Regions from separate parts of the Comamonas sp. CMM02 genome, predicted to be linked through region 1. Evidence: riboswitches for the same ligand, from Rfam matches in the RefSeq annotation. Region 1 holds a riboswitch; the other holds the start of a gene.
What was found. Region 1 has a riboswitch for thiamine pyrophosphate ahead of IB213_RS09095 (cytosine permease). Riboswitches for the same ligand answer to the same signal wherever they lie in the genome.
Positions count from the first base shown of each region.

Region 1 (15,447 bases):
GCTGGTGCGCGAGCTGTTTCCACTGGCCACCGTGATTACGCCCAATTTGGATGAGGCAGGCTGGTTGATCGGCGGCAAGATTACGGCCATCAGTGACATGGAATCTGCAGCCCAGGCCCTGCTGGAGATGGGCGCACCCCATGTGTTGCTCAAAGGTGGTCACTTGCCTGGTGACTGGGTGATGGATTTGCTGGCAGGCGCTGGCGGCCTGCGCAAAGAGCTGGGCTCGCAGCGCATTCACACGCACAACGGACACGGTACGGGTTGTACGCTGTCATCGGCGATTGCTGCGCACATGGCTCTGGGCTTTGATTTGGTGGCTGCTGTGGAAAGTGCGCGCACCTACATTGTCGGGGCCATTGCTTCCGGGGCGCAGGTGCACACAGGCAAAGGGCAGGGGCCACTGAACCATGGCTTTGCGCCGCTGCCACAAGTCATCTTCCGTAGCTAAGCGTTCTTCAGGGCGGGCACGTTAAAAATACAAAACGGCGCTGAAAGCGCCGTTTTTCTTTGGGTGGAGAGTTGCCACATTGCAGCTCTTACCAGCCCCAGCCCAGTTTTTCCAGCATCCACCCCTCCTGGCCTTCAGACGTTTGCACTTTGGCCCATTCGTCTTGCTTTTGAATGGTTTTGACAATGTCGTATTTCTTCAGCTTGGTGACCACGCTGTGGCTGGTGCCAGGGCCCGAGCGCAGATTGACGGTGTCGGCTTTCACCAGAAAGTGAGGTTCGGTCGATGTCAGGGGTTTGTGCACCCAGCCCAATGGCCCCTCAAAGTCTTTGACCTTGACCCAATCGTCTTGCTTGGCGATCACTTCTACGGGGTAGCCGTTGATCAGCTCCCAGGCAATTTCGGATTGCGTGCTGGGTTTTGCACGGATGTTGACGGTTTTGCCCTTGATGCTCAAAAACTCTTGTGCGTGGGCCAACGTAGGGGCGGAGGCGAGAGCGCCTGTCAGCAACAGGGCAGCAATGCCGCCGCGGCGCAGGCGGCCGGTCAGGTGAAGGGCAAGTTGAGGCAGCACGCGGTAATAACTCCTGTGAATCAATGGTTGAGGCACTTACGTATAACGCGTTGCCTGCAATGGCATGAATCATGCCTTGGATGGCGCTTCTGATTTTGGATTTGACACGCAAAAAGCAGAGCGAAATCCTGACGTCATCGCGTTGCGGCCGATATTAAGTGATGAAACGTCTAGACACAACTTGCAAATTGCCCTCACTTGATCACACGCGGGATGCTGGTGTGCGCGGTAACCAGCGCGCCAAGACAAAGCAGACAATCAATGTTGGCACTGAGCGGCCAGCTTCTGCTGCAATCGAGGGCAGGAGATGGTAAAACGCCACGCCCGACAGCCACAGCAGCACTGCAGGCCAATGGGTATGGTGTGCATCTTGCAGCCACTGGGCAGCTTGGGACAGGCGCTGAGGTGCTGACTGCCATGCCAAACGGCCCAGGATGACACCAAACAAAGGCACAAACACGGAGCTGAGCATCAATAAAAATGGCTCAATGCTGTGCATGGGCAGTACCAGTGCAAGCAGAACGCACACCAGCGTCAGAGCCAGGCCCCAGCGGCGTAGAGTCCAGCGCGGCACGATGCTGTGCGCGGCCATGGCCCCTGAGTAGGTGTCGCCATATGCATTGTCTACTTCGTCAATCAAGATCAAGGTCAGTGCAATCAATCCACCCTGGGCCAGCAGCAAGGCGGTGACCAAGTCGGCGCTAGGCAGCGTCAGTGTCACCAGGACACCCAGACCGTAGCACCACATATTGGCTGCGGCATAGCCCAGCCATGTGCCGCGCAGGGCGCTACGGCCATCGCGGCCGTGGCGTGCATAGTCGGCCACGAGGGGGAGCCAGGAAATAGGCATGGCAATGACCAGATCCATGGCGGGTAACCAGCCCATGCCGCCCGTGCCTTCACGATGCCACAGACTGTGCCAGCCTTGCTCCATTGCCAGGCCCACAAAGTGCCATGTCAGCCATAGCAGTGAAGCGATCACCAGTGGCAGTGCCACACGTGCGATCAGCTGGCGCACCAGCTTGAGCATGGAGCCACTGATCAGCAGCGCAATCACGCCACCCCAGACCAGTGTCATCACCACAGGCCAGAACGTGGACACCATGCCACCTGCCTGACGTGCAATGGCAACGCTGGCATCGCGCATGACCACCAGTTCAAATGTGCCCCAGCCAATGAGCTGCACCAGATTCAGCAAAATAGGCAGTTTGGCAAATTGACGACCGTACACATGCGTCATCAGTGCTGCGCTGGACAAGCCTGTATCGCAGGCAATTTTGGCCATCCAGCCCAAAAGGCCTGCACCTAAAGCTGAGCCTAAAACAATCGCCAATACGGCTTGCTGGGTAGACAGTGCCGGCAATAAATAGGCACCAACCTGCATGACCAGCAAGCCAACGCCCAGGCTGAACCACAGGGCCGCGTGGTCGCGCAAGGCAAACACCCGTTCAGACGGCAAAGTCTGTGACAGCGCCTGGTTAGCGGGTGTGGAAGAAGAGGGGCTCATTAAATGCTCCGTATGCCAACGAAGCAGGGGCCGTGACAGGCGAGCACCCGGGCAGCGCTCAAAGCGTGCGGGTGCATAGGCCAGCTGAACAGCTTCCCTGCGCGAGGATGATCTCAATCAGGTTCAAAGGGACTCTCTCAGCCCTCTGTCTGCGACACAGGGCACCCCTAGCGAGTTGCTGCAGGAAAGCAGCGGGGCGATTGTGCCACGTTGTTCAGAGAAGTTGCGCAGGCGCAAATCTGCCGCAGATTGCACTGTCTTTGCTATTTGATCTGCGGTGCGCGCAGTCGCGCATATTTGATAATGGGCGCCCATGCTAGAGCAGCTGCGTCACAACCGTCGATTGCACACCATCGTTTTTATGGTGTTTACAGCGCTATGGCTGGTAGCGCTGCTTTCTGGTGCGCGCGTGCGTGGGCTGGCGACGAGCAGCGATTCGCTGGCTGTTGCGATGCACGAAAGCCTCTGTATTTCAGAGGCAGAGGGTGCGGCTAGCACCCTGGTTCAGATGCCGCTTTGGGTGGGGGCACAGGTCGATCAAGACCACAGCAGCAATCCACACAGCGATCACCAAGATCCGCAATGTTTGCTCTGTATTGCACTGAGTCCGCCGCCTGCGTGGTCATTGCAACTGGCTCAATACCCTGAGCCCGCCTACCTGGAAAACTGGCGGCGCCCGGCACATTTCCCTCCCTCCTTGCAGGTGGCGGCGCAATTGCCGCCCCGTGGACCTCCCGTTTCCGCGCGCGTTTGAAACGGGCGCATTCCTTGTGGATGCGCCGATCCCTCATTCAAATTTGCCTTGACCCGCATGCACGCAGGGCAGGCGTGCCTGCACGCTTGTGACTTTTGCAGCAGGGAAGGGGCGCGGATTTTTGCAAGATGAATAAACAATTTTGGGCACCGCGTGGCCCTTTGACCCCCGGCGTGTGTGTCTGGGCGTGTGCATCCGTGTTTTCAATGGCCTCTGTCAGCCGGGCTGCAATGCCTGTTGAGCAAGGTGAGCGACTGCCAGAAGTCGTTGTGACGGCGATTCACGATCACTCTTTCGCGCAGGTGGTCACCGACCCTAAACAGCCGCGGCAACCTATTCCTGCCAGTGATGCGGCGGATTACCTCAAGAGCATTCCTGGTTTTTCTGCCATCCGAAGTGGTGGATCGAACAGCGACCCCGTGTTTCGGGGGCAGTTTGGCTCACGGCTGCCGCTATTGACCAATGGCTCGCAGTTGATGGGCGCTTGTCCCTCGCGCATGGATGCGCCCAGTTCGTACATCTCCCCAGAGACCTATGACCAGCTCACCTTGGTGAAAGGGCCGCAAACCGTGCTGTGGGGGCCTGGTGCATCGGCGGGGGTGGTGCGTTTTGATCGCCTGCCACCTGAATTTACCGAGCCTGGTGCGCGTGGTTCTGCCAGCGTGCTAGGTGCCAGCCATGGCCGCAATGACCAGCGTGTGGAGCTGGAGCTGGGGAATGCCAGCATGTTTGCTCGGATGAGTGCCAACCGCGCGCACAGCCAGGATTACCAAGATGGTGCCGGGCGTCGCGTGCCTTCAGCCTATGAAAAATGGAACACGGACGTTGCGCTGGGCTGGACCCCCGATGCCCAGACTTTGCTGGAGTTAAGCGCTGGCGCTGGAGATGGTGAGGCGCGGTATGGTGCGCGCGGTATGGACGGCACCCAGTTTCGTCGAGAAAGCTGGGGGCTGCGCTTTGAAAAGCGCCAAATCAACAGCTGGCTATCCAAAGTGGAGGCACAGCTTTACCACCACAACGCAGACCATGTGATGGATAACTTCAAGCTGCGAACACCCCCAGCGTCAGGAATGATGGCGGGTGGCATGGCCAGCAATGTGCGCCGCATCACAACAGGAGGGCGCGTCGCAGCCACTGTGCAACCCGCGGCGCAATGGGAGCTGACCACAGGCATGGATATGTACACCAGCCCGCACGACAAGCGCACAGGAACGCCACTGCTGCCTTTCCAGACAAAAGAGCGTGTGCGCGATGCCAAGTTTTCTAACTGGGGATGGTTTGCAGAATTGGGCTGGCAGGCCAGTGTGCAGACACGCTGGGTAGGGGGCTTGCGTCTGGATCAAGCCAAGGCGCAGCGCTATGGCGCGGCACAGGTCGATACACGCAGTAGCTCGGCCATGCCCAGTGGCTTTCTGCGCTGGGAGCACGTGGCTGCGGATGGCACAACGGTCTATGCAGGGGTTGGCCATGTTCAGCGCTTCCCTGATTACTGGGAGCTGATCTCGCCGGGCAATAGTGCGGTGGGCAAAGGCAATGCATTCGTAACACTCAAGCCCGAAAAAACCACCCAGCTGGATGTGGGCGCGCAATGGAAAAGTGACAAGGCTCAGGCCTGGGTGTCTGCTTATATGGGCGTGGTGCAGGACTACATCTTGCTCAATTACCCGGGCATGACCTCCAGTGTGCGTAATGTAGATGCACGTACTGCGGGCTTGGAGCTGGGCGGCAGCTACCGCTTGACGCCGTCATGGACAGGGCAGGCCACATTGGCAGGAACCTGGTCGGACAACCGTACTGATCACCGGCCCTTGCCTCAAATTCCACCTGCCGAACTGCGCTTAGGGCTGGATTACGCCCAAGATGCATGGACCGCCGGTGCTCTGTGGCGTCTGGTCCCGGGCCAGCACCGGTATAGCTTGGATGAGGGCAACATTGTGGGGCGTGATCTGGGGGCCAGCTCTGGTTTTGGCACCTTGGCCATCAATGCGAGCTATCGCGTGAATTCGCACCTCAAGTTGCTCGCGGGTGTTGATAACTTGTTTGACAAAGACTATGCAGAGCATTTGAACTTGGCAGGCAATGCAGGCTTTGGTTATCCCGGGTTCGCTCGCTTGCAAGAACCTGGCCGCACTGTCTGGGTGCGTGCAGATTTCCAGTTCTGATGCAGTTCAGCGCAGCGACCAGGTAAAGGCATAAGCACACCCTTGCCGCACTGCGGTAAGGGTGCTGTCCCTTAAAATTAGTGCCATGCCCAATCTCTATGACACCCTGATCGCTATCTTGCGCGAGCACTGGAAAACCCACAACAACGCGTATCCACAGCGCATTGAGTTAAGTGCGAGTGATATGCAATTGTTGAAGGGTGAGCGAACGCTGGTCAATGAAACGATGAACTTCAAACTCACTGACGGATGGGAAGCCAGCTTTCACGGCACCCCGGTGCAGATCGGTGATGTGTCCTGCGTGATTGATCTTCACGGTGCGCGCATTCCAGTGGTGCCAGTGCACACAGATAAGCAAGCGTAGCTGAACATCCGAATGGCTTTTGGCGCTGATGTCGTCAGCGCTGTTAGTCACCCAAAAAGCATGGCAGGTTTTCTTGCCATGCTTTTTTTATGGCCGCTGGCGCATGCAGTCTTGGTGGCGTAGATATGGGCTGTGGTCCGAATTACTTCGTGCTGTTTTTTGCATGCTGGGCCGCTGTTGGGCATGCCTGTCGGCTCATCGGCGGGGATAACCATGTTCCGCACAGCGGAAATTTCGAATAAAAAAACCACATATTCGCGCTAAGCACGAATGCAGGCTTATTGAAAGAAGTCCTTTGAAGACAATAAGTTAAGGGTTAACCCTTTGTGTTTTGGCTTTGTAAAGCGAAAAGTGTCACTTTCTGGACAAATTGGCCATGTGAGGTCTGCTCAAGCGCGAAACGTGCTGGTCTCTGACGCGACAATGGTCTGGTTTTCAGTCACAGAAACGACAGGCTATGGACGATCCGATTCTTACTATCGAAGAACGTGAAGCGATCAACTCAGGTCGCTGGTTTTCATCCCTTTCACCTTCTCTCAGGCACGACATTCTGCGATGCGCTTACGTCAAACGATTCAAAGATGGTGCGTTAATTTGCGCCCGCGGCGAAGCGCCGGAAGAATGGTTTGCGTGCGCCAGGGGGGCGGTTCGCATCAGTTCCACATCGATCACGGGCAAGCAAATTACGCTGACCTATGTCGAACCTGGGCTGTGGTTTGGGGATACCTCCATTTTCGACGGGGATCGACGCACCCACGACGGGTATGCGCACGGCTCCACCACGCTGCTGTGCGTGGCCAAGGCAGATTTCAAACGCATTTTGGCAACACACACAGAGTTTTACGAAGCCATGCTGTGGCTGGCGGCGCGCCGCATTCGGCAGCTCTATGGTTTGGTGGAAGACTTGAACACGTTGCCACTGCGGGCACGTCTGGCCAAGCAACTGCTGCATCTGGCTCGCAGCTATGGCATTCCCAGCCTTGCCAATGGCGAGGAAATTCGTATCGGCCTGCAACTGGCGCAGGAAGAGTTGGCCCAACTGCTCGGGGCATCACGCCAGCGCGTGAACCAAGAGCTCAAGGGCATGGAGCGCGAGAACATCATCCGGATCGAGCCGGGTGGGTTGGTGGTGCGCGACCGCGATGGGCTTTTGCGCATCGTGGAAACTGACCTTTAAAGACGTATGAGCAACTTTGACCATTTTGTAGGTACCAAACCCGTCTCTGAGGCACATGAATTTGATGTCCAAGTGCTGAGCACATGGATGGTGCAGCACGTTGCAGGCTTTGAGGGGCCAGTGACGGTAGAGATGTTCAAAGGGGGGCAGTCCAACCCTACCTACAAATTGATCACACCGGGGCGCAGCTACGTCATGCGTTCCAAGCCCGGCCCGGTAGCCAAGCTGTTGCCGTCTGCGCACGCCATTGAGCGTGAGTTCAAGGTCATGAGCGGCCTGGCGGGTACCGATGTCCCTGTGCCGCACATGTACGCATTGTGTGAGGACGAGTCCATCATTGGCCGCGCCTTCTTCATCATGGAGTTCAAAGAGGGGCGCATTCTGTGGGACCAGTCTCTGCCCGCAATGACCAACGCGCAGCGCGGTGAAATTTACGACGAGATGAACCGCGTGATAGCGGCGCTGCACACCGTGGATGTGCACCAGCAGGGTCTGGCTGACTACGGCAAGCCCGGCAATTATTTTGAACGCCAAATTGGACGCTGGAGCAAGCAGTACACAGCCTCCGTCACGCAGCCCATCCAAGAGATGGACCAGTTGATGGCGTGGCTGCCAGCGAACATGCCCGATAGCGCCAGGGACGAGCGCAAGGTCTCCATCGTGCATGGTGACTACCGGCTGGACAACGTCATGTTTGCTCCTGATGCTGCCAAGGTCATCGCCGTGCTCGACTGGGAGTTGTCCACACTGGGCCATCCCCTTGCAGACTTTAGCTACCACTGCATGGCCTGGCACATTCCTGTCAGCCTGGGGCGTGGCATCGGTGGCTTGGATATTCAGGCGCTAGGCATTCCCAGCGAGGCGGAATATATGCGTCGCTACTGCGAGCGCACAGGTCTGGCAACGCCTGAGCAGCTCAAGGCAGACTGGAACTTTTATCTGGCCTACAACATGTTCCGCATTGCGGCCATCTTGCAGGGCATTGCCAAACGTGTGGAGGCCGGAACAGCTTCCAGCGCACAGGCCAAGGCAGCAGGCGATACGGCACGTCCGATGGCACAGCTGGCATGGTCGTACGCACAGAAACACGGCGCTTGAACAGCGCCGGTCACAACCCCCCTTACCCCCTTGTGTGTTAGACGGCCTGTAGCTGCCGGGGGGCAGTGCATGCCCATGTTTGCTAGTTAACGAAAAGGAGCACTCCATGGATTTTGATTACTCCCCTAAGACCAAGGAATTGCAGGCACGCTTGCTGCGTTTCATGGAAGAGCACGTCTACCCTGCAGAAGAAACCTTTCACCATGAACTGGAAGCCAATACGCAGGCAGGCAAGCGCTGGACACCACTGAAAGTCATTGAAGGCCTGAAAGAAAAAGCCAAAGAGCAAGACTTGTGGAATCTGTTTTTGCCCAAAGACACGGCTGAAATCGCTGGTGTTCAGGGGGCGGGGCTGACCAACCAGGAGTACGCGCCACTGGCCGAGATCATGGGGCGTGTGGGCTGGGCATCCGAAGTGTTCAACTGCTCGGCGCCTGACACCGGCAACATGGAAACCATCGCCCGATATGGCTCCCAGGAGCACCGCGACCAATGGCTGCAGCCACTGCTGCGCGGTGAGATTCGCTCTGCCTTTGCGATGACCGAGCCTGAGGTCGCCTCCAGCGACGCCACCAACATCTGCACACGCATTGAGCGCCAGGGCGATGAATACGTCATCAATGGCCACAAATGGTGGATTTCGGGGGCGGGTGACCCGCGCTGTGCAATCTACATCACCATGGGCAAGACCGATCCAGAGGCCGCCAAGCACTCACAGCAAAGCATGGTGCTGGTTCCTGCCGATACCCCGGGTGTGCGTGTAGTGCGCCCCTTGAGCGTGCTGGGATTTGACGATGCGCCGCACGGTCACATGGAGATGTACTTTGAGAATGTGCGCGTACCTGTCAGCAATGTGCTGCTGGGTGAAGGCCGTGGTTTTGAAATTGCCCAGGGCCGCCTTGGCCCTGGCCGTATTCACCACTGCATGCGCTTGATTGGCCAGGCAGAGCGTGCATTGGAGCTGATGTGCAAGCGCGCTTCCAGCCGCGTGGCGTTTGGCAAGACCATTGCCCAGCAGACGGTGACGCAAGAGCGCATTGCTGAAGCGCGTTGCCGCATTGACATGGCCCGTCTGCTGACGCTCAAGGCGGCATGGATGATGGATACCGTGGGCAACAAGGTAGCACGTTCCGAGATCGCCATGATCAAGGTGGTTGCTCCGCAACTGGCCTGCGATGTGATCGACTGGGCCATGCAGGTGCACGGTGGTGGTGGCTTGTGCCAGGACTTCCCGCTGGCCCACGCCTACGCCACATCGCGCACGCTGCGCTTTGCAGATGGCCCGGATGAAGTGCACCGCAACGCGATTGCAAAGTGGGAGCTGGGCAAGTACGGCACCTATGGACGCGACGCACAGGTGCCCATTACACGGGGTGCATAAACAGGCCGTGCAGACCACAAAAAAAGCGACCCGAGGGTCGCTTTTTTTGTGGGTGCTGGCGCAGTGGCTTATTGCACCTTGGCCTTGGCGCGCAGCGCTTCTTGGAACTGCATCATCTTTTGCTGTTCCAGCTGCTCGGCGATCTGGGGCTTGATGTCTTCCAGACCAGGCAACTGGGCATCGCGCAGGTCGTCCACGCGAATGACGTGCCAGCCAAACTGGCTCTTCACGGGCGCATCAGACAGGCCGCCCTTTTGCAGCTTGACCATGGCTTCAGTGAACTCAGGCACATAGTTGGCAGGGCTGGCCCAGCCCAGATCACCGCCTTGCGCTCCCGATCCTGGGTCCTTGGATTCTTTCTTGGCGATGTCTTCAAACTTTTTGCCAGCCTTCACTTCTGCAATGATGGCCTTGGCGCGGTCTTCAGATTCCACCAGGATGTGGCTGGCGCGGTATTCCTTGCCTGCGTTGGCTTGTACGAACTTTTCGTATTCAGCCTTGATCTCGGCGTCGGTGACCGGGTTCTTCTTTTGGTAGTCGGTGAACAGGTCGCGGATCAGGATGGTCTGGCGGGCCAGATCCATTTGCTGCTTGTACTCCGGTGTGGCGTCCAGACCGCGTTTGGATGCTTCTTGCATGAAGATTTCACGGGCAATGACTTCTTCCTTGATCTGGGCGTCCATCTCAGGAGGCACTTGGCGGCCAGAGCGCTCAATTTGCTGCTTGAGCACAGTCACGCGCTCCAGGGGCACGGCCTTGCCGTTGACGATGGCCAAGTTTTGCGCAGAAGCCGAAAGGGCGACAGTGCCCAACACGGCGGCAGCCAAAAGGCTGGGCAAAAGCTGTTTTTTCATGCGGAAATCCAAGAAAAAGATAAGTGGTTGGTGCCCGCCAACGACCGTTGGCAGGTCTAGCTAATCGTCTGCTTACAGCACTTCAATCGCCAGGGCGTGCAATCCTTGGTCGATAAAGTGTTGCAAGGAATCATACACAACGCGGTGACGTGCAACACGGCTTTTGCCTTCAAAAGCAGGTGCAGCGATACGGACGCGAAAGTGCGTGCCAAAACCAGTGCCATTGGCCCCTGCATGGCCAGCGTGCGCCGCGCTTTCGTCAATCACTTGCAGTTGCGTGGGTGCAAGCTTGTCTCGCAGCATTTGCTCAATGGCTGCGGCGGTGATGCCTTCACTCATTGCCCGGCTCCTTGGCCGAAGTCTGCTCGGGTTCCTTGAGGTAGCGGCCCAAGTACAGGGCCTGGCCTACGACAAATACCAGCATCAGGCCAATACCGCCAAACATCTTGAAGTTGACCCAGGCATCGGTATCAAAGTTAAAGGCCACCCACAGATTCAGTACGCCCATGACCGCAAAGAAGCTGGTCCAGGCCCAGTTCAACGTGGTCCATACGGACTCTGGTAATTGCAGCTGCGCGCCCATCAGACTCTTCAAGAAATTTTTCTTGAAGATCAGATGACCGACCAGCAATGCGCCACCCATCAGCCAGTACAGCACGGTGGGTTTCCATTTGATGAAGTTTTCATCGTGGGCCAGCAACGTAGCGCCACCAAACAAAACAATCACACCCAGACTGAGCCACTGCATGGTTTCTACCTTGCCAGTTTTGATGCGCAGATAGGCTATTTGGATGATGGTGGCCACGATGGCAACGGCCGTGGCGGCGTAGATGCCCCAGACCTTGAAGGCCACGAAAAACAAAATAATGGGGAAAAAGTCGATCAGCAGTTTCATGAAATGCATTCGGACTGGGAGAAGTCCGCGGTCATGCGAAAAAGATGCCAAGCATGCCATAGCACTGCAGACATGCTGGCCCTAAAACCTTCAAGGCGCAGGCTTTCAGCGATGCAAAGGTCAATTGCTGCCATCACCACTGTCACCGCTGTCGGTGTGGGCGCTGTCCAGACTGTCTTCGTGCGGGGTGCAGGCGCTGCCCTGTGAGGCTGGGTCGTGAAAGTTCAGCGAGGCTGAATTCATGCAGTAGCGAAGCCCCGTTGGCTGGGGACCGTCTTCAAACACATGACCCAAATGTGCGCCGCACTGGCTGCACACAGTTTCAGTGCGCACCATGTGGTGGCTGCGATCTACTATTTCGGTGATTGCCCCGGGAACGGCTTTGTAAAAACTGGGCCAGCCGCAACCGGCATCAAACTTGGTGTCGGAATGAAACAGCTGCGCACCACAGCAGACGCAGTGATAGCTGCCATCGGCCCAGTGCTGCTCGTACTTGCCCGTGAACGGGCGCTCTGTCGCCGCGTGGCGTGTGACCTGGTAGGCCACTGGTTCAGCACCCTGCGCTTGCAATGCTTCAAACCATTCGGTGTCGGTCTTTTGGATGGGGAATGTCATGACGAGCAACTGATCGCAATAGATGAGGCCCAGTCGGGCGGGAAATCAGCCCAGGCGCTGTGCGCTGGGTGATCGACAAAAGGCTGACTTAGCACCTGCTGCAATGATTGCACCATGCTGAAATCACCGGCCTGTGCGGCCCGAATGGCCAATTCACCGACGTGGTTGCGCAGCACAAAGGCCGGATTGGTGCTGAGCATTGCATGGGCATCAGGCGCTTTGCCTGTTTGGACGGACAGCTCTTGATAGGTGAGCAACCAGCGGTCAAACGCAGCGGTATCTAAAAACAGCTCGCGTGCGCGCTCGTAATCGTTGTCTTGGGCGGACAGGGACAGACGGCGCCAGAAGATGGTGTGATCGACCCGGCTGGCGGCCAGAATGTCCAGCAACTGCCCAATGACGGGCGTGACCGCTGCCTCATGGCTGTCGGCGGCCGATGGCAGGCCCAGCTTGTGGCACATCAGGCGGCGAAATGCGTGGCTGAACGTGGGGCGGTAGGCCTCCAGCGCCTGCACAGTGATGTCTTCGTCTTCAATCAGCGGCAGCAGGGCTTGACCCAGACAGAACAGGTTCCAGTAGGCAACTTGCGGCTGCTTGTTGAATGCGTAGCGGCCCTGATGGTCACTGTGGTTGCAGATGTGGCTGGGGTCAAAAGCATCCAGAAACTGAAAGGGGCCGTAGTCAATCGTGAGCCCCAAGATACTCATGTTGTCGGTGTTCATGACCCCATGGCAAAAGCCCACGGCCTGCCAGTGCGCCACCATCTGTGCGGTGCGCTGACCCACCTCATACAGCAGCGCTGCGTAGGCGTTGCCTGTGCTGGCGCTGCCACTTTGCCAGCCATTTCGGCAAGCGGGGTAGTAGCGGTCAATCACATAGTCGGCCAGCTGACGCAGCTCGTGCTTCATGTCGCGTGCGGCAAAGTGTTCAAAATGGCCAAAGCGCACAAAGCTGGGTGCCGCGCGGGTCACCACGGCGGCGGTCTCGGCTTCTTCGCGGTAGACGGGGCCATCTGACGCCGTCAGGCACAGTGCGCGTGTGGTGGGAATACCGAGCGCGTGCATGGCCTCACTGCATAAAAACTCGCGGATGCTCGAGCGCAGCACTGCCCGGCCATCACCGCCACGTGAATAGGGCGTGCGCCCTGCGCCTTTGAGTTGCAGCTCCCAGCCTGCAGCGGTTTCACCCAGATGAATGGCCCGGCCATCACCCAGCTGGCCTGCCCACACGCCAAACTGGTGGCCGCTGTAGACGCTTGCATAGGGCTGGCTGCCGGGCAATACGGTGTTGCCGGTGAAGGCTTGCAGGGCTGCATCGGTGTACAGAAACCCATCAGACAAGCCTGCGAGATTGGCAACTTCAGGGCTGCGAGCCACCCATTGCGCATTGGGCAAGGGTGTGGGTTGTAAGTGGGTAAGGAAAGCGCTGCCAAGGCGGCCAAAGCCTTCTTGCCACGCTATGGCGCGAGAACCATCGGATGAATGCATGCAGCCATTGTGGCCAAGCTGTGAAACCTTGTTGCGTGCAGGAAATGGGCTGTGAAAAGCCGTCCAACTGGCACATTGGCGACACATGCATGCTGGAAAGCCCGCAATCGGCGCTGTGGGGGCTGCGCTTAGGATGCAGGATTAAAGTGTTGCCAGCCTGTGTGCTGGTGCAGCGCATGGTCTTTACTCGAACACCCAAGGAGCAACATCCATGCAAGGATTGATGCAAAACCAGCAGTTACTGATTTCGTCGTTGATTGAGTTTGCAGCACGGCACCACCATGATGCGCAGATCGTCTCTCGCCGTGTAGAAGGCGATATTCACCGTTATACCTATGCTGATCTGGGGGCGCGTGCCAAGCAGCTGGCCAATGCGCTGGATGGCCTGAAGCTGGCCCATGGCGACCGCGTGGCATCGATTGCGTGGAATGGCTACCGGCATATGGAGATGTACTTTGGCGTCAGTGGCTCTGGCCGCGTGCTGCACACCATCAACCCGCGCCTGCATCCGGAGCAGGTGGCCTGGATTGTGAACCACGCGGAAGATCAGGTGGTGTGCTTTGACATGACCTTCCTGCCTTTGGTGCAGGCAGTGCATGCCAAATGCCCCACCGTGCGCCAATGGGTGGCCTTGTGTGATGCCGACAAACTGCCTGCGGACAGCGGCATTGCGGGGCTGATCAGCTATGAGGCGTGGATTGGCGGGCAGAGCAAAAACTACCGCTGGCCGCAGCTCGATGAAAACACCGCCTCCAGCATGTGCTACACCAGCGGCACTACAGGCAACCCCAAGGCGGCGCTGTACAGCCACCGCTCGACCGTATTGCATGCCTATGCAGCTGCACTGCCTGATGTGATGGGCTTGTCGGCGCGCGATGCGGTGCTGCCCGTGGTGCCCATGTTCCACGTCAACGCCTGGGGCATTCCGTATTCAGCAGCGCTGACAGGGGCCAAGGTGGTGTTCCCCGGCCCGGCGATGGACGGCAAATCGTTGTACGAATTGATGGAAGCGGAAGGGGTCACCTACGCTGCGGGCGTGCCCACGGTCTGGCAGATGCTGTTGAGCCATGTGCAGGCCAGCAAGCTGGGCTTTAGCACATTGCGCCGCACGGTGATTGGTGGCGCAGCCTGCCCGCCTGCCATGATTACGGCGTTTGAAGAGGGCTTGAACGTGAAGGTGCTGCACGCCTGGGGCATGACCGAGATGAGCCCGCTGGGCACGCTGTGCACGCTCAAGAACAAGCACTTGAAACTGTCCAAGGAAGACCAGTTCAAGATCAATCAAAAGCAAGGCCGCGCCATTTATGGCGTGGAGATGAAGATTGTGGATGCCGAGGGCAATGAGCAGCCCTGGGATGGAAAAACCTACGGAGACCTGCTGGTGCGCGGGCCGTGGATCATTGAGCGTTACTTCAAGGGCGACAGCCCGCTGGTGATGGACGAGCAGGGCTTGGGCTGGTTCCCCACCGGAGACGTGGCCACCATCGATGAAGACGGTTTCATGCAAATCACCGACCGCACCAAAGACGTGATCAAGTCTGGCGGGGAGTGGATCAGCTCGATCGACATTGAAAACATTGCGATGGGCCACCCCGCAGTGGCCATGGCGGCCTGCGTAGGCATGCCGCATCCCAAGTGGGACGAGCGCCCGATAGTGGTGGTCTCTAAAAAGCCCGGTGCTGAATTGAGCCGCGAAGAGCTGCTGGCTTTTTACGAAGGCAAGACTGCCAAGTGGCAAATCCCGGATGACGTGGTGTTTCTGGATGCCATTCCGCTGGGTGCTACGGGCAAGATGCTCAAGACCAAGCTGCGGGATCAGCTCAAGGATTACAAGCTGCCATCGGCGTAGCTGGCGGTACAGCGGGGTTTGCTCCCCGCTGTTGACGATCTTTTAAATAAATGAGCGACTGGCGCTTGCCCTGCTTAGTTTTGCATGCTGAATGTATGTAAAAGTAAGTGTGGATAAGCCTTGGATGCTCTTTTTTTATGCAGGTTCCTACGGAGGGGGATAGTCCCAAGAGTGAAACCACCATGCGTTTTTCTCGGTGTACTGACTACGCTTGCTGGGTGTTTCGGTGAGTTCCTACCAGCCCTCAATCTATTCCTACAACGCAGGAGACAAGCATGC
Region 1 is NZ_JACUZW010000002.1:849,436-864,882, forward strand. It holds gene thiD (bifunctional hydroxymethylpyrimidine kinase/phosphomethylpyrimidine kinase) at 1-451, shown strand, start outside; gene IB213_RS09090 (SH3 domain-containing protein) at 540-1,025, opposite strand; gene IB213_RS09095 (cytosine permease) at 1,228-2,532, opposite strand; TPP riboswitch at 2,610-2,711, opposite strand; gene IB213_RS09100 (hypothetical protein) at 2,846-3,286, shown strand; gene IB213_RS09105 (TonB-dependent copper receptor) at 3,415-5,448, shown strand; gene IB213_RS09110 (hypothetical protein) at 5,534-5,812, shown strand; gene IB213_RS09115 (Crp/Fnr family transcriptional regulator) at 6,270-6,989, shown strand; gene IB213_RS09120 (phosphotransferase family protein) at 6,996-8,087, shown strand; gene IB213_RS09125 (acyl-CoA dehydrogenase family protein) at 8,194-9,468, shown strand; gene IB213_RS09130 (peptidylprolyl isomerase) at 9,537-10,322, opposite strand; gene IB213_RS09135 (BolA family transcriptional regulator) at 10,395-10,661, opposite strand; gene IB213_RS09140 (septation protein A) at 10,654-11,217, opposite strand; gene msrB (peptide-methionine (R)-S-oxide reductase MsrB) at 11,338-11,832, opposite strand; gene IB213_RS09150 (YdiU family protein) at 11,829-13,319, opposite strand; gene IB213_RS09155 (3-(methylthio)propionyl-CoA ligase) at 13,531-15,168, shown strand; gene IB213_RS09160 (branched-chain amino acid ABC transporter substrate-binding protein) at 15,444-15,447, shown strand, end outside.

Region 2 (15,447 bases), on a different contig from region 1:
CCAGCGCCAGCGCCAGGTCCTCCTGCACCGCATTCACCTCGCGCGAGCGCAAAAAACCTGTGATGTAGGCGGTGGATGGGTAAGGCGTGTTGAGCTGCGTCATCGGCGGGATGAACGAGAGCACGCGAGGGGCAGTAGCAGTCATGAACAGTCAAGCAGGCCAGAAGCGCGGCAGTGCCGCAAAACCAAAACAAAAGCCCGGCTGGTCAGCAGGGCAAGGTGCTATTGTCGCTGGCTTGGCATAAAGCTGCCGGGGCGAGGTTTTGCGTGCTTTTGCAAAGCGTTGGTGGGCGGTGTCCTCAAGGTGCAGCGCTTTGGGCCGCAGCGTTCAGCCGCAGCGCATGGATGTGATCGCCAAAGAAGCTGCGGCGGATGGATAGCTCTGCAGGCACAGGGCCCTTGGGGAGCGTGTCAAAGTTATCTGCATTCACACAGAATTCAAAGAAAAGATAACGCATGTCGGGAATCTCGATCTGGTGCTTGCAAGAGCGCCCTGAGCCACGCTTTTTCTCCACGGTGGCCGAGCGTGTGACTTTGGCATGCACCAAGCTGGTATAGCCCAGTGGCAACGTGACGGCTACATTCAGCCACACCACGACCACAAAAAAAGCCATGCACAGCGGCGCCATGAGCAAGCGTTTGAAAGGTCCGTAAGTCAGCCAAGGGCCAGAAGGACGCCAGAGGTTCTTGCGGTACAAGGCCCTGAGCCAGATTGCGCTGACAGCGGTCAGCAGCAAAGAGATGCCCCACGCCATCTTTTGCCACTGCTGCGTAGGGACAAAACTGCGAAAAAAGATGGGCACCAAAGCGCCCAGCATCCATAGCATGAAGGTGCCGATGTGTATCTTCTGTGCGCCAGGGATGTCTTTTTTCCACAGCAAATTCATGGCGTTGGCTCTTTGTTAGCACGGGATTTAGGGGCAGATTCTAAGTTGAACGCACAAAAAAAGGGATGCCGTGGCATCCCCCTTTGCAAACAGCTCGCCCGTACGCTCAGGACGAGTGGTGCGAGGCTTCGTGCATGCGTGGATCTCGGCGCTCACGCTGTGGGCGTGGAGCGTTGGCCACGGGTTTGCGACCATCGCGGTAACGCATGGCCCAGCGCTCAATCGTATAGAAAGACAGGGCAGACAGCGCTGCAGAGATCACCAGTGCGCCGATGACGGTCACTGGCCAAGAATAGTCCGCGCGCAGAAAGCGCACCACAGGGTAGTGCCACAGATAAACACCGTAAGACAGTTTGCCCAGTTGCAGCAGCGTGGGGGCGGTGAGCATTTCATACACCAAGCCCTCGGGCTTTTGTACTGCCAGCAGCAATACGATGGCTGCGCACTCGACCACAGTGATGCCCCACAGCATGGCGTGTTGGTCGTCCCATTTCAGCTCCATGATCAGTGGCACAGCCAGTACCAGCCACATGGTATAGCCACGCAAGGACTGCAGGTACGCGATCCACTTGGGCTTTTCCACCATCAGCGCAGCCAGCAGTGCCCCGGCAATCAGGCCCGAGACGCGTGTGTCAAAGCGGAAGAAAATTTCATAGAACGCCTGCTCTTGGAACACCCAGAACACGCGCCACAGCGTGCTCAGCACCCACAGCCCCAGCAGCGGTGCCCATACGCGACCCGGTGAAGTCTTGCGCAGCAGCCATACCAGCAGTGGTGGCCAGATCAGGTAGAAATGCTCCTCGACCGAGAGCGACCACATGTGCAGCAATGTATCGGGGCTGTCAAAGAAGGCAATCCCGTAATCGGCCAGATAGAGCAGGGACACCAGCGCATCGGAGTAGATGTCATTGAGCTCAGGCCACAGGAATGGTGCAACGACACAATATGTGGCCAAAAACAATGCCAGTGCGGGCATCAGCCTAAAGAAGCGGCGGCGGTAAAAGCGCCAGTAATCCAGTCGCTCATTGGTGTGAAACTCTTGCAGCAAGAGCGAGGTAATCAAAAAGCCGCTGAGCACAAAAAACAGATCGACCCCAAAAAAAGCGCCGTCAAACAGGGGCGCGTGCGCATGCGACAAGACCACCAAAATGATGGCTACGCCGCGCAATCCATCCAGCGCAGGGTTGTAGCGCAGTTTGAATACTGACTCTGTCAAAACTAAACACCTTTCATTTGGCCCGGCCAGAGGAGACATGGCCGCGCTCGTTTTTGTTATTTCTTGCAATCAGGGAAAACCTTGCTGCGAAAGTATGAAGAAAACGCGGCAAGTGCTCCGTAACAAGGCTATTTTTTCTGTAATCAGGCGTTGAGCGGTGCGGCTCCCATTGCGAAAAACTGCGTGCGCAACCGGCGCATGGTTTGTTGCGTTGCTAGCCAATGAGATGATTTGTTTGAGAGGTTTGTTTTGAAAGCGCATGCTTACTTTAGGTAAGACTGCCGGCATAAAAAAAGCCACCCTGAGGTGGCTGTCAAAGAAGGAAAACTTCGGGGGTGTTTTTAGTTGTCAGCCAGCTTGCGCTCTTTGACGACACGGCCCCACTGGTCATATTCTTTCTTGATGAAGGCTGCCAGCTCCTTGCGTGTAGTGGGCTGGGGTGTCAGGCCATGGTCGTTGAGGGCTTTTTTCACGCCTTCGTCGTTCAGGGCTTTGACGATTTCCACATTCCAGCGCTCCAAAATGGGCTCAGGGGTCTTGCTGGGCGCAACAAAGGCGTACCAGTTCAGGGCTTCAAAACCGGGGTAGCCCGCTTCAGCAACGGTCGGAATGTCGGGCATGTAGGCCGGGCGTGTCAGGCCTGTGGTGGCCAGCGGAATCAGCTTGCCGGTCTGCACGTGGGGCAGGGCGGTGGGGGGCGCTGCAAAGTAGCTGGTGACGCGCTCGCCCAGCAGGTCTTGCAAAGCTGGCGCGCCGCCCTTGTAGGGAACGTGCACCATTTCAACGCCAGCGCGCTGGTTGAACAGCTCACCTGCCAGGTGCGAGGCCGAGCCAGCACCGGTGGATGCGTAATCCACCTTGCCGGGAGATTTTTTGGCCAGCGCGACGAACTCCTGCAGATTCTTCACGCCTGCGCCTTTGTGTGCCACCAGTACGTTAGGGAAGTTCACGCCCCCGGACAGCGGGGCCAGATCCTTGAAAGGGTCGTAGTTCAGCTTCATCAGGTGCGGGGCAATCGCCAGCGGGCCGACGGAGCCAAACAAAATCACCGAGCCATCGGCCACCGCGTTGGCCACCTGCCCATGGGCAATGTTGCCGCCCGCACCGCCCTTGTTTTCCACCACCACCGACTGGCCAATGTTTTCTCCCAGCTTCTTGGCAATCAAGCGGGCTGCGGCGTCGGCGGCACCGCCTGGTGCAAAGCCGACCACCATGGTGACGGGTTTTTTGGGCGGAAAGTCCTGGGCCAGAACATGGCCTGTGAATGCCAGTGATGTCGCAGCCAGTGCGGCTGCCTGGATCAATGTGCGCTTTTTCATGGTGGGTCTCCTTGTGTTGTCTTATGAATATGAAAGTGGCAGAGGAAAGCAGGGGGAAAGCAAAGGGAAAACGGATGGCTAATCGGCCCCCAGTCCGATGGGGTTGGGCTGGCGCTTTTCGGTGGTGTGGCGCAGCAAGGCAGCGGTGCGAAATACCCCGTGAGCAAACTTGCCGTAGGGCAGCGTGACAAACAGGGCCATGACGGCACCCAGATGCAGGCACAGCAGCAGCGCCAGTGCCGGGGTTGCACGGCCCCACCACAGAGCAAGGCCGCTGGTGGCAACGAGGAACAGCAGGGCAATGAATCCCAGGTCCATGGGCTTTTGCTTTGCATCGCCGTGCATGGGGTGGCGGCTGCGGTTGAGCATCCACAAGCCCGCAGTGCCCAGCGTCAGCATCACACCTCCCACGCCACCCAAGAGCTTGGGCAGGCTGGGCAGGTCATAAGGGGCGGCCCAGCCGAACACGTAGTGGTAGAGCGTGGCCACCGAGGTGGCTGCAAAGCACAGCATGAAGCCGTAGAACGTCAGGTGGTGGCAGCGGCGGCGGCGCAGCGTGTAGGCATCGTCTTCGTTGTGGCAGCCTTCACCGTGCCCGCCATCGAGGTACTTCAGGCGCAGCACATCGCTGGTGGCTTCAGTGGCTGCCGCGCCACTGACATCGGCCCCGCTGGTGGCCGGCTTGATGTCTTTCCAGAAGCGGCGCACCCCCATGGACAGGGCAAACACAACAAACACAAAGACAGGTGCAAACATGCCCACCAGCAGGTTGTGCGGGAACAGGTTGTAGAAGTTGGCGCCCAGATCAGCCCCCCACAGTGCGCTCAGGCCACCGCCTTGCAGTACTGCACCCAGCACCAGAAACAGTGTCAGGGCGGCGACCAGTGCCAGCGACAGCGTCAAGCCATTGCGCTTGTACAGCTGGCCCAGCGCGGGTGGCCAGGCGTAGTCGATATAGGTTTGCCCTCGCACTTGGGCCATGGCCTTGGGGATGTTGATGGCAAATTCATGCGGTGGTGCGTACTGGCAGGCATGCAAGCAGGCACCGCAGTTGTGGCACAGGTTGGCCAGGTAATTGACATCGGCCTTGAGAAACTCCAGGCGGCGCGTCATGGCCGGAAACACAGCGCAAAAACCTTCGCAATAACGGCAGGCGTTGCAAATCTGCATGGAGCGCGCCACTTCATCTTCGGCGGCGGACATGGGCAGAATGGGGATGACTTTGCCGCCAGAGCCTGCGGCCAAGGATTGCGCCTCTTGGCCCAGTGCTTGCAGGGATTCGATGCTCATGGCTTAAACCTCGTCTTTCACAGCGCCGTGTACGGCGTCTTTTCCAGCAGCAGCCAGCGCTGCATTGCGCCCGGCAATGCGGCCAAAGGCGGTGCCAATCGACATGCCAACACCGGCGGTGTAGCCCTTGCCCAGCACGTTGCCAGCCATCATCTCGCCCGCTACAAACAGGTTGGGGCTGGGCTGGTTGCTCCAGCGCACTGCGGCGGTGTCGTCCACCTTCAGGCCCAGATACGTAAACGTCACGCCGGGGCGCAGCGCGTAGCCGTAAAACGGCCCGGTATCAATCGGGCGTGCCCAGTGGGTTTTGGCCGGTGTCAGGGCCTGGGTGTGGCAATCGTCCAGTGCGGTGTGGTCAAACTTGCCGACTTTGCAGGCACTGTTGTAGGTATTGAGGGTGTGCATGAAGGTATCGACATGCAGCCCCAGTTTGTGGGCCAGCTCGGGCAGGCTGTCTGCCTTCACACCGGGAAACACGGGCGGCATGAAGCGGCCAATGGCTTTGCTGTCGATGATGGAATACGCAATCTGCCCCGGCTGCTGTGCCACCAGGCGCCCCCAGATGGCATAGCGCTTGGGCCAGAAATCTTCTCCCTCGTCGTAAAAACGCTGTGCATCCCGGTTGACCACCACGCCCAGCGAGACACAGTCAATGCGGGTGCAGATACCGCCGTCATACAGCGGGGCGCGGGCATCAATGGCCACCATGTGTGCCTGTGTAGGGTCGCCAATGCCATCGACCTGGTGATCATCGAGCAGGTGTTTAAGCAGTACGCCCTTGTTGAACGCAGTGCCGCGGATGATGAAGTTGTCTGCCGACCATTCGCCGCGCTCGTTCTGGCCCCAGGCCTCGCGCAGCCACTCCCGGTTGGATTCAAACCCGCCGGCAGCCAGCACACAGCTTTTTGCGGTGATGCGCTGGCCGTTGACCCATGCGGCTTGAAAGACACCGTCTTCAATATCGAGGCGATCCACGGGCGATTCGTAGCGAATTTCAACGCCCAGTTTTTCAGCGCTGCGGTAGTAGGCATTGACCAGCGCCTTGCCACCGCCCATGAAGAACGCGTTGGTGCGTGCCACGTGCAAAGCACCAGACAGTGGTGGCTGAAAGTGCACGCCGTGCTTGCGCATCCAGCTGCGGCAGGTGGAGGAGGCGCGGATCACCATGCGGGCCAGATGTTCGCTGGTGATACCGCCTGTGACCTTGAGCAAGTCTTGCCAGTACTCTTCTTCGGGGTAGGCCTCTACCAGCACGTCCTGCGGTGCATCGTGCATGCAGCGCAGGTTGCGGGTGTGGGCGGAGTTGCCGCCGCGCCATTCGCGCGGTGCGGACTCCAGCAGCAGCACGCGCGCACCTGCTTCGCGCGCCATCAGCGCGGCACACAGGGCGGCATTGCCACCACCGATGACCAGAACATCGGTGTCCATGAATCTCTCTCCTTGCAGTCTCACTCGTGGGGAATGTGAACTCTAGGCAGAACGTTCAGGGTGAGGCAGGTGGCAAATGGAATGGGGGTATCAGTTTTCGTGATGACTCAGCGTCGCGCCTGCCCATGCGCCACTGCTGACCAGTTGCCTGGTGCAGTCCAGCAGCACCACCCGGGCAGCCAGCGCGGCGGGTGAGAGCTCGTCCTCAGACAGACCGCACAGCATGGCGGGGCGGCGCACCTGTCCGTCAATGATTTCGGACCACTGAAACATTTCTTCAGCGGCGTGGTGCAGCTTGACGGCAGACCACGGCTGTACGGTGGCCCCCATGCCCGCCATGACGGCTTCCATCAGCAGGGGCAAACCATCAATTTCCAGTGCCATGTTCAAGGGAATGCCTGCGTGCGCAAACGCAGTAACGATGGAGTAGCGCAGCCCATGCGTGCCCGATGGCAGGATCAGCGGCACGCCCCGCAGCTGCGCCATGCTGGTGGTGGCTGTGTGCGGGCACACAGGGTGCTGCCTGGACTGAATGAGGTAGAGCTTTTCTTCCAGCAGCGGCAGCACGCTCCAGCGTCTTGCATTCTTGTCATCAAACAAGATGGCCAGATCCAGCTGGCGGGCATTGAGCAGGCTGGTCAGGTGCCCGGAGAGGGCAGACACCATGTGCAGGCGCACCTCGGGATAGCGCTCACGCATGGCTTTCATCAGTGGCAGACCCAGCACCGATGCAATGGTGGGAGACAGGCCAATGCTCACCGCGCCGGACAGCCGTGCTTGCTGTGCAGCCCGAATGGCCTGCTCGGCATGGCGCAGTGTGAGCTGTGCTTCGTGAAAGAAGGCAATGCCCGCTTCGGTCGGAACCGTGCCTTTGCTGGTGCGTTGCAGCAAGCGGGTGCTCAGCTCACCTTCCAGGCGGCTGATTTGCTGACTGAGTGCGGATTGCACCAGGTTCAGATCCAGTGCTGCACGGCTCATGGAACCGAGTTCTACAACGCGTACAAAGTAGCGCAACTGACGCAGTTCCATAGTCTGTCTGGGGTTTGAGTGGGGAATGTGGCACCGCTGTGCAAAGCTTGGATTACACAGCGGTGAACATAGTCTGTTCTTGCAGTGCTGTGCATGTGAGTAACGCGTATGACTTGGCGAATTTTCCACATCGCAAGGTTTTTGATGGCTGCAATGCTTCCATCTCAAAGGGCTAGGCAGGATACCTGCCGCTGCACGTGCACCAGCTGGTGCAATGGCCGAGGGTGAAAAAGTTTTACCCCTAGGGGGCCGCATGCAGCATGCGCTGTTGCTGCCAAAGGTCGGTATACTTTGAGCAGCTCCGGGGTGTGCGAAAGCGCTGAGATGTAAAAAGAGATTGAAAAATCTCTGATTTGCGAACCCGACGAACTTGATCCGGTTCATACCGGCGTAAGAAGAGCGGGACCCTGACGCAGGGCCAGTGAATGACAGCTTGATGGCATCTCCATGTCCTTGGCCGTGATTCATGCGGCACAGCACACCCCAGGCGCCTCGCGCACTGGGGTTTTGTCTTTTATGGACTGACCTCATGGCGCGTCAGCCATGGCCGGAATCAGCAGATTCTGGTTGGTAAAGACGATACCGAACCCTTGGTATCTCTTGCTTCACCAAGGTGCACCGTGGTCTGTGATGGACGCAGTCCATCGCAAGCTACGGCCAGATCAGAGCCACGCATTCCTCGGAGCGCTTTATCCCCGCTTTGGCCTTTGAGGAGACCGCGATGAACGCACCCGATTCCATCTTTACCCCCGCTGCTGGCAATGCACCAGATGCCACTCGTTTTGCGCAGCTGCTGGCCCAGTCGCGGCAGCCTTTTCCTGCATCCACCAAAAGCTATCTCAGCGGCGCATTGCACCCTGAGCTGCGCGTGCCGGTGCGTGATATTGCACTGACTAACGGCGAGCAGGTCAGTGTCTATGACACATCCGGCCCTTACACCGATCCTCAGGCGCAGATCGACGTGCGCCAAGGGCTGGCCAGCGTGCGCGGTGCATGGATTGAGGCGCGGGGCGACAGCGAGTTCTACGTGGGGCGCCCGCGCATGGCGCTCGATGATGGTGGCAAGCGCGGGGAAGAAGACAACCGCGTCGCGCAACTGCGCGCAGAAGCCGCCGCACTGCAGCGCCAGCCGCGCCGCGCTAAATCTGGCCAGAACGTGACCCAGATGCACTACGCCAAGCGCGGCATCATCACGCCGGAGATGGAATATGTGGCGCTGCGTGAAAACGGTCGCCGCGAGTGGATGCAGCAATACCAGCAAGACACCGCACGTGAAGCGCGTCTGGCCGGTAACAGTCTGGGCGCCTCCATTCCAAAAATCATCACCCCTGAGTTTGTGCGTGACGAAGTGGCCCGTGGCCGCGCCATCATTCCGGCAAACATCAACCACCCCGAAATTGAACCCATGGCGATTGGCCGCAATTTCAAGGTCAAGATCAACGCCAACATCGGCAACTCTGCCGTGACGTCCAGCATCGAAGAAGAAGTGGAAAAGCTGGTCTGGGCCATTCGCTGGGGTGCGGACAACGTGATGGATCTGTCCACCGGCAAGAACATTCACACCACGCGTGACTGGATCGTGCGCAACTCGCCTGTGCCAATTGGCACGGTGCCGATTTACCAGGCACTGGAAAAGGTGGGCGGCATTGCCGAAGACCTGACCTGGCCTATCTTTCGCGACACACTGATTGAGCAGGCCGAGCAGGGGGTGGACTATTTCACCATCCACGCGGGTGTGCGTCTGGCCTATATCCACCTCACGGCGCAGCGCCGTACGGGCATTGTCTCGCGTGGCGGCTCCATCATGGCCAAGTGGTGCATGGCACACCACCGCGAGAGCTTCCTGTACGAGCACTTTGAAGACATCTGCGACATCATGAAGCAGTACGACGTGAGCTTCTCGCTGGGCGATGGTCTGCGTCCCGGCTGCGCATCTGATGCCAACGATGAAGCACAGTTTGCTGAACTGGCTACGCTGGGCGAGCTGACGCAAGTGGCCTGGAAGCACGATGTGCAAACCATGATCGAAGGCCCCGGGCATGTGCCTTTGCACATGATTCAGGCCAACATGACCGAGCAGCTCAAAACTTGCCACGAAGCGCCGTTTTACACACTGGGCCCGCTGACCATCGACATTGCTCCCGGTTACGACCACATTGCATCGGCCATTGGCGCGGCCATGATTGGCTGGATGGGAACGGCCATGCTGTGCTACGTAACGCCCAAGGAACATCTGGGCTTGCCCGATCGTGATGACGTCAAGCAAGGCATCATTGCGTACAAGATTGCGGCGCACGCCGCTGATGTGGCCAAGGGCCATCCGGGTGCACGTTCACGCGATGATGCACTGAGCCAGGCGCGCTTTGACTTCCGCTGGGAAGATCAATTCAACCTGGGCCTGGACCCTGACACGGCCCGCGCCTTTCACGACGAAACCCTGCCCAAGGACAGCGCCAAAGTGGCTCACTTTTGTTCTATGTGCGGCCCCAAATTCTGCTCCATGAAAATCACGCAGGAAGTGCGTGAATTCGCAGCCGCCAAGGGGCTGGCTGAGGGACAGGGCATTGCAGCTGGCATGCAGGCCAAAGCAGAGGAATTTAACCGCACGGGTGGGCAGCTCTACATTCCATTGACCAAAGTGCAGGCATAAGCCGCATGTAGCGGATGACTGACCCAGGTGGCTGGGCGTCCGCTTTGAAAGCACTGAGACATCCACGAAGCGCGACTGAAATGGCTGCTGCCATCAGCAGTGCGCGCTTCGTGGCTCTCGGTGCTTTTGCAGTTTGGAGAGGGCGTTTCTTTAGGGCTTAGAGGCTGGCGCTGATGGCTTGGGCGAGCGCCAGCAAGTCGCGGTCAGCACCTCGCTTGCCAACGACCATCAGGCCCACTGGCAACTCGCCTTGAGAGCGGGGCAATGGGATAGAAGCTGCAGGCAGGTCGTAGAAGTTGAAGACGGACGGGTTGCGCAGAACCAGCATGTTGGTGCGATTGAACTCTGCCGCGTCGTCCAGGCTTTGAATCGTCGGAGCAACGACTGGAACTGTTGGCAGCAGCAGTACATCGAAGTCTGCGATGGCCGCATCGAGCTGCGGCTGCAACTTGGCACGCGCTTGCTGCACGGAAACGTAGTGTGAAGCTGCAACCGTTTGCCCACGGGTAATACGTGCTTTGACCAGCTCGTCCAGCTGATCGTCTGTGCCATTGGCAAACAGCTCCTGGTGGATCTGAGCCGCCTCACAGGCAATCAAGGTGCCGTTCTCCTGGAGCTTGAATGGCGCGCCAAGCAGGTGGTCCAGATCCGCGTCCACGGCTTTGATGCCGCTGGCTGTCAACTGCCCCAACGCTGATTCAAACGCTTTAAGCACTTGCTCATCCGCATGCGTAAAGAGCAGGCCACGAGGGATGCCTACACGCAGGCCATCAACGCTTCGCACAATCAATGGCTCCCATTTCTGGCCAGCCAGTACGGCATCGGTCTTGGCGCAGTCAAGCACATCATTGGCCAATGGGCCAACGGTGTCCAGCGAGTACGACAGGGGCAATGCCCCTTCGCGTGTCACCCGCGCCTGCGTGGGCTTGAAGCCGGTGACGCCGTTCAGCGCTGAGGGAATGCGGATGGAGCCTCCGGTGTCGGAGCCAATGGCAATCTCGCACATGCCGCGTGCCACAGCAACACCCGCACCAGAAGACGAGCCTCCGGGGATGCGGCTTGCATCCTTGGCATTGCCAGGCGTGCCGTAGTGCGGATTGATGCCGATGCCCGAGAAGGCGAACTCGGTCATGTTGGTTTTGCCAATGATCACAGCGCCTGCACAGCGCAGGCGCTGCACGATGACCGCGTCTTGCTGGGCCGGTGGTGCTGTGCGCAGCACCTTGGAGCCAGCGGTAGTGGGCTCGCCAGCCACATCAAACAGGTCTTTGATCGACACGATACGGCCATCGATAGGGCTCAAAGAGATGCCAGCTGCGGCACGGGCGTCGGCTGCTGCAGCCTCTGCCCTTGCGGATGCGGTGTAAACCTTGACGAAGATGCGAGCACCTTCATCACCAGCAGCGGCAATGGCTTGCAGCGCTGCTTCGGTTCGTTGAACACAATGTTTGGACATGGCTGCAATCTTTATCAGGCAACTTCGGGAAGGATTTCAATTTCGTAGCGGTGGTGCAGCGAACGGTTTAACACCGGATCGTGCAGCTCCATCTCGAACACTGTCGATGGGCGAATGCCACCGATAGCGCCAACGGTGCCACAGGTCATCACAGTGCCTTGCGCAAATGTACCGTCGTAGCCGCTGATCAGATCGCGCGGTGTGCGCAGGGTAGACATGGGGCCATCCTGGTACTGCTTGCGCTCACCATTTTCAGTGATCCAGGAGCGCAGGATCAAGGAGTCGATGTGCTCTTCCACATCAGCGTACAGCCAAGCGTCTTTGGCCGCTGGCTTGGCGCACACCTGTTTGGACAAGGCCACGCTGTAAGCCTCCAGCTTGCGGTCTGTATGGTCAGAGGCAATGCTCAGGCACAGCTGACCTTCGGCTTCAAACACCAGTGCTTCGATTTCACCGGATGAGTGCGGGCCCACGACCTGCACCACAGGCTCTTGCGTGAACTGGTTTGCACCAATGCGGTAGTACAGGGGAACGCTGGTTGGGCGCGGCACGCCAATGGCGGCCAGCTCTTCGATGTGGTGCTCAATGGCGGCAATGTCACGGCCAGCCCAGCCCGCAACGATCAGGTGGTTCAGTTCAACTTCCACGGCACGGGTCTGCCCTTTGGATTCGATGTTGAAGGTAGCTTGCATTTGTATTTCCAATGATTTCAAAAACAGTTAGCCGAAGGTGGTGGGCATCCACATGGCAATGGCCGGGAAGAGGGCCAGCAGCAGCAGCATCACGAACATGGCTGCGACAAAGGGCAGTGAACCCACGATCACATCGTTCATGGAGCCAGACTTGCGCAAGCTCTGCACGACGAAGAGGTTCATGCCCACAGGTGGGGTGATCAAGGCGGCTTCAACCAAAATGATGATCATGATTCCAAGCCATACGGGGTCGTAGCCCAGACCGATCATCACGGGGGCCACGATGGGGATCGTGGTGATCATCATGGACAGCGTTTCCATGAAGCAGCCCAGCACCAGATAGAAGATCACCAGGACCAGCAACATCCAGCCTGCAGACAGACCCAGGCCACCGATGAAGTCAGTAATCGCATTGGTCAAACCCGTTGCCGACATCACGAAGTTCAAGAAGGCCGCGGCGATCACGATCAGCATGATCATTGCGGTGGACTTCATGGTGCCTTCGACAGCTTCGCGCAGCATGTTCAAAGACAGGCGGCGGTAGAACGCCGCCAGCACCAGCGCACCGAACACGCCCAGCGCAGCAGCCTCTGTAGGGGTTGCCAGACCTGCGTAGATCGATCCCACCACCAAAAAGAAGATGCCCAGCGGAGGCAGCAGGTTCACCAGGCTGCGAAAACGCTCACCCCAGCTGGCGTGGATCTTCTTGCCACCCCATTGAGGCTTGAGAACGCAGGCGATGATGATCGTCAGGATGAACAGCCCCGCCAGCATGAAGCCGGGGATGATGCCGGCCAGATACAGCTTGGGCACGGAAGAGTTCGTGAGAACGCCGTACAGCACCAGATTGATCGACGGCGGAATCAAGATGCCCAAGGTGCCACCAGCAGCCAGGCTGCCCAGAAACAGGGATTCCTTGTAGCCGTGCTTCTTGATCTGTGGAATAGCCACAGTGCCTACGGTGGCAGAAGTGGCCACGCTGGAGCCGGAAGTGGCCGAGAACAGCGTGGACGCACCAATGTTGGCGTGCATCAAGCCTCCGGGCAGCCACGACAGCCACAGGCTCATGGACTGGTACATCTTCTCTGCCAGGCCGGCGCGCAGCAGCACCTCGCCCAGCAAGATGAACAAAGGAATGGCGACCAGCAGGAACTCGTTGTTGGAGTTCCATGAAATTTCGCCAAGTGCTCGCGTCAGCGGAAGCTCAGAAAACATGGGGTCCAGGGTCAGGCCCAGAACGCCAAGGGCGGCGCCAACCGGGATACTCAACCCGATAAGCACCAGCAAAATGGTCATTGCGGTTGCAATCATGCTTTCACCTGCTCTCTCTCGGACTGGATCAAACGCTCGCCGTTGGCGGCCTCTTCTTGCGCTTCTTCTTGTGCGGAGCGAACACCGCACAACAGCTGCAATGCACCGATGTCACCAGTCACCAGCAGGTAAGACGATCGGGCAAGCATCAAGGTCATCACGATGCACATCCAGGCCAGACCGATGAACCACATGCCCTGTGGAATCCAAAGCGGCGTTGCCATGGTGGAGTTGGCCGTGGAGCTTTGTATCCATGAAGCGGCCAGCACGTCCCAGGCGTAGTAGGTCAGAAAGACCATGAAAACGCCCAGAGCCACGACAGAAAGCCAGTCCAGAAACGCAGCCAGCTTGAGGGGCAGTTTCTGGTAGAGCACGTCCACACGCACATTGGCGCGCTGGAGGGTGGCAAAGGCCAGTGCCCAGCTGGTGCTGATGGCAAAAGCAAAGCTTGAAAGTTCATCGGCACCACCGGTGGTGAAGTTCCAGAACTTGCGGGCGACAACGTCAAAGCAGATAAGCAAGACGCTGGCAATGAGAAGAGATCCTGCTGCCCAGACCGCGTACTGTGAGAGTACGTTGGCCAAGCGAAGCGGAGCCCACTGTTTTTGTGCAGCTAAGTTCATGACTCGTCCCTTTAAAGCTTGGCGGACGAATCCGCCAATTTCATGCTGTTTAAAGAAGAATTACTTCTTTGCTGTCAGGCCCACGACCTTGCCGATCGTTGCGTTGAAATCACCCACGCATTGCGCGTTGCAGCGAGCAGCCCACTTGGTCAGAACCTTCTCTTCAAAGATCTGCTTCAGCGCGGCCTTGTCAGCTTCGGTCGGCTGGACCAGAACCATCTTGCCCTTCACGGCTTCCTTGCAAGCAGCTGCGCCTGTGTTGCAGTCGTAGCCTTCCTGGGTCTGTTTTGCCGCGCCAGCCCAGATGTCATTGACCAGGGTCTTGTACTTGTCCGCGATCAGCGCCTGAACACCGGGGTTGAGCTTGTCCCAGGATTTCTTGTTCACTGCGTGAATCTGCTGGTTCCAGTTGATGGGCAGTGCGTACAGGTGGGTAGAGACCTCGTACCACTTGGCGGAGTAGCCAGACAGCGAGCCAGTGATCGCGCAGTCCACCACCTTGTTTTGCAGCGCAGGCACTACCTCGCCGAAAGCCATGGTCACGCTGTGACCGCCCAGAGCCTCCACAAACTCAGCCTGAGTGCGGCTGGAAGTGCGCACCTTCTTGCCCTTCAGGGAAGACAGATCTTTGATATCGGCGTTACAGAACAGCACCTGTGCGGGGTAGGTGGACATGCCCAGCACCTTGATGCCCTGGTTGCCATAGAACTTTTCGTAGGCAGGCTGGAATGCATCTGTCACTGCGCGCGCGGTCTTTACATCGGTGGCCAGACCTGCGAGGTCGATGGCCTCATTGATGGGGTTGTCGGCTGCGAAGTAGGCCAGCGTTGAAGTGCCAAACTCGATCACGCCGGAGCTCATCAAGCGAATGACTTCAGGCCCCTTCAGGCCCATGTCATTGAAACCCTTGATGTCGGCAGTTACCTTGCCGCCCGAGGCTTCGGGGATGGTCTTGGTCCAGAAAGGCTTCTCAAAATCGTTGTACAGAGTCAGATTGCTCAGAGCCCCAACGACTTTCACCTTGGTTGCAGGCAGATCAGCTGACTGTGCTGCAGGAGTGAAAGATGCAATGGCAAGCGCAAAAACAGAGAGAGCACGTTTCATGATGATGTCCTTTCAGAAAGCCTGAGGCCAGGATGAGCACAAATGGTGCGGTGATGCACCAATCTGCAATTACTGTGAAATTTCACTGCAACTTTAGAAGAAGAACTCTTTCAGTTGTAAGAGGGTTTTCCCTTCTTTCTGAAATTGTTGTGAAATTTCACAATAGCGACAATGCTGCTAAAGCGAGAAACATGCCAGTCAGAAATTTTTATAAGATTGCTGCAAGCTGAATGGAACAACGGAGATACGTGTGATACCCCGACAAGTCAATAAAAGAGGTTCAGCTGTTTCGCAAAATGAGCAGGCCTATGAGCTTTTGCATGGGCGTTTAACTACCCTTGTGTACAAACCGGGTGAGTACCTGAATACTGCCGTTTTGATGAGCGATCTGGACATGGGCAGAACACCCATCAACCATGCGCTGCATCGACTTGGCAACGAA
Region 2 is NZ_JACUZW010000001.1:825,314-840,760, forward strand. It holds gene IB213_RS03805 (radical SAM protein) at 1-145, opposite strand, end outside; gene IB213_RS03810 (hypothetical protein) at 300-887, opposite strand; gene IB213_RS03815 (acyltransferase) at 994-2,103, opposite strand; gene IB213_RS03820 (tripartite tricarboxylate transporter substrate binding protein) at 2,445-3,422, opposite strand; gene tcuB (tricarballylate utilization 4Fe-4S protein TcuB) at 3,501-4,712, opposite strand; gene tcuA (FAD-dependent tricarballylate dehydrogenase TcuA) at 4,716-6,140, opposite strand; gene IB213_RS03835 (LysR family transcriptional regulator) at 6,231-7,169, opposite strand; TPP riboswitch at 7,462-7,583, shown strand; gene thiC (phosphomethylpyrimidine synthase ThiC) at 7,891-9,819, shown strand; gene IB213_RS03845 (amidase) at 9,977-11,275, opposite strand; gene IB213_RS03850 (DUF2848 domain-containing protein) at 11,290-11,967, opposite strand; gene IB213_RS03855 (TRAP transporter large permease) at 11,995-13,278, opposite strand; gene IB213_RS03860 (TRAP transporter small permease subunit) at 13,275-13,901, opposite strand; gene IB213_RS03865 (TRAP transporter substrate-binding protein) at 13,962-15,005, opposite strand; gene IB213_RS03870 (GntR family transcriptional regulator) at 15,256-15,447, shown strand, end outside.
Region 2: it holds a riboswitch for thiamine pyrophosphate, as region 1 does, so the genes downstream of both, thiC (phosphomethylpyrimidine synthase ThiC) here and IB213_RS09095 (cytosine permease) in region 1, are expected to answer to the same signal.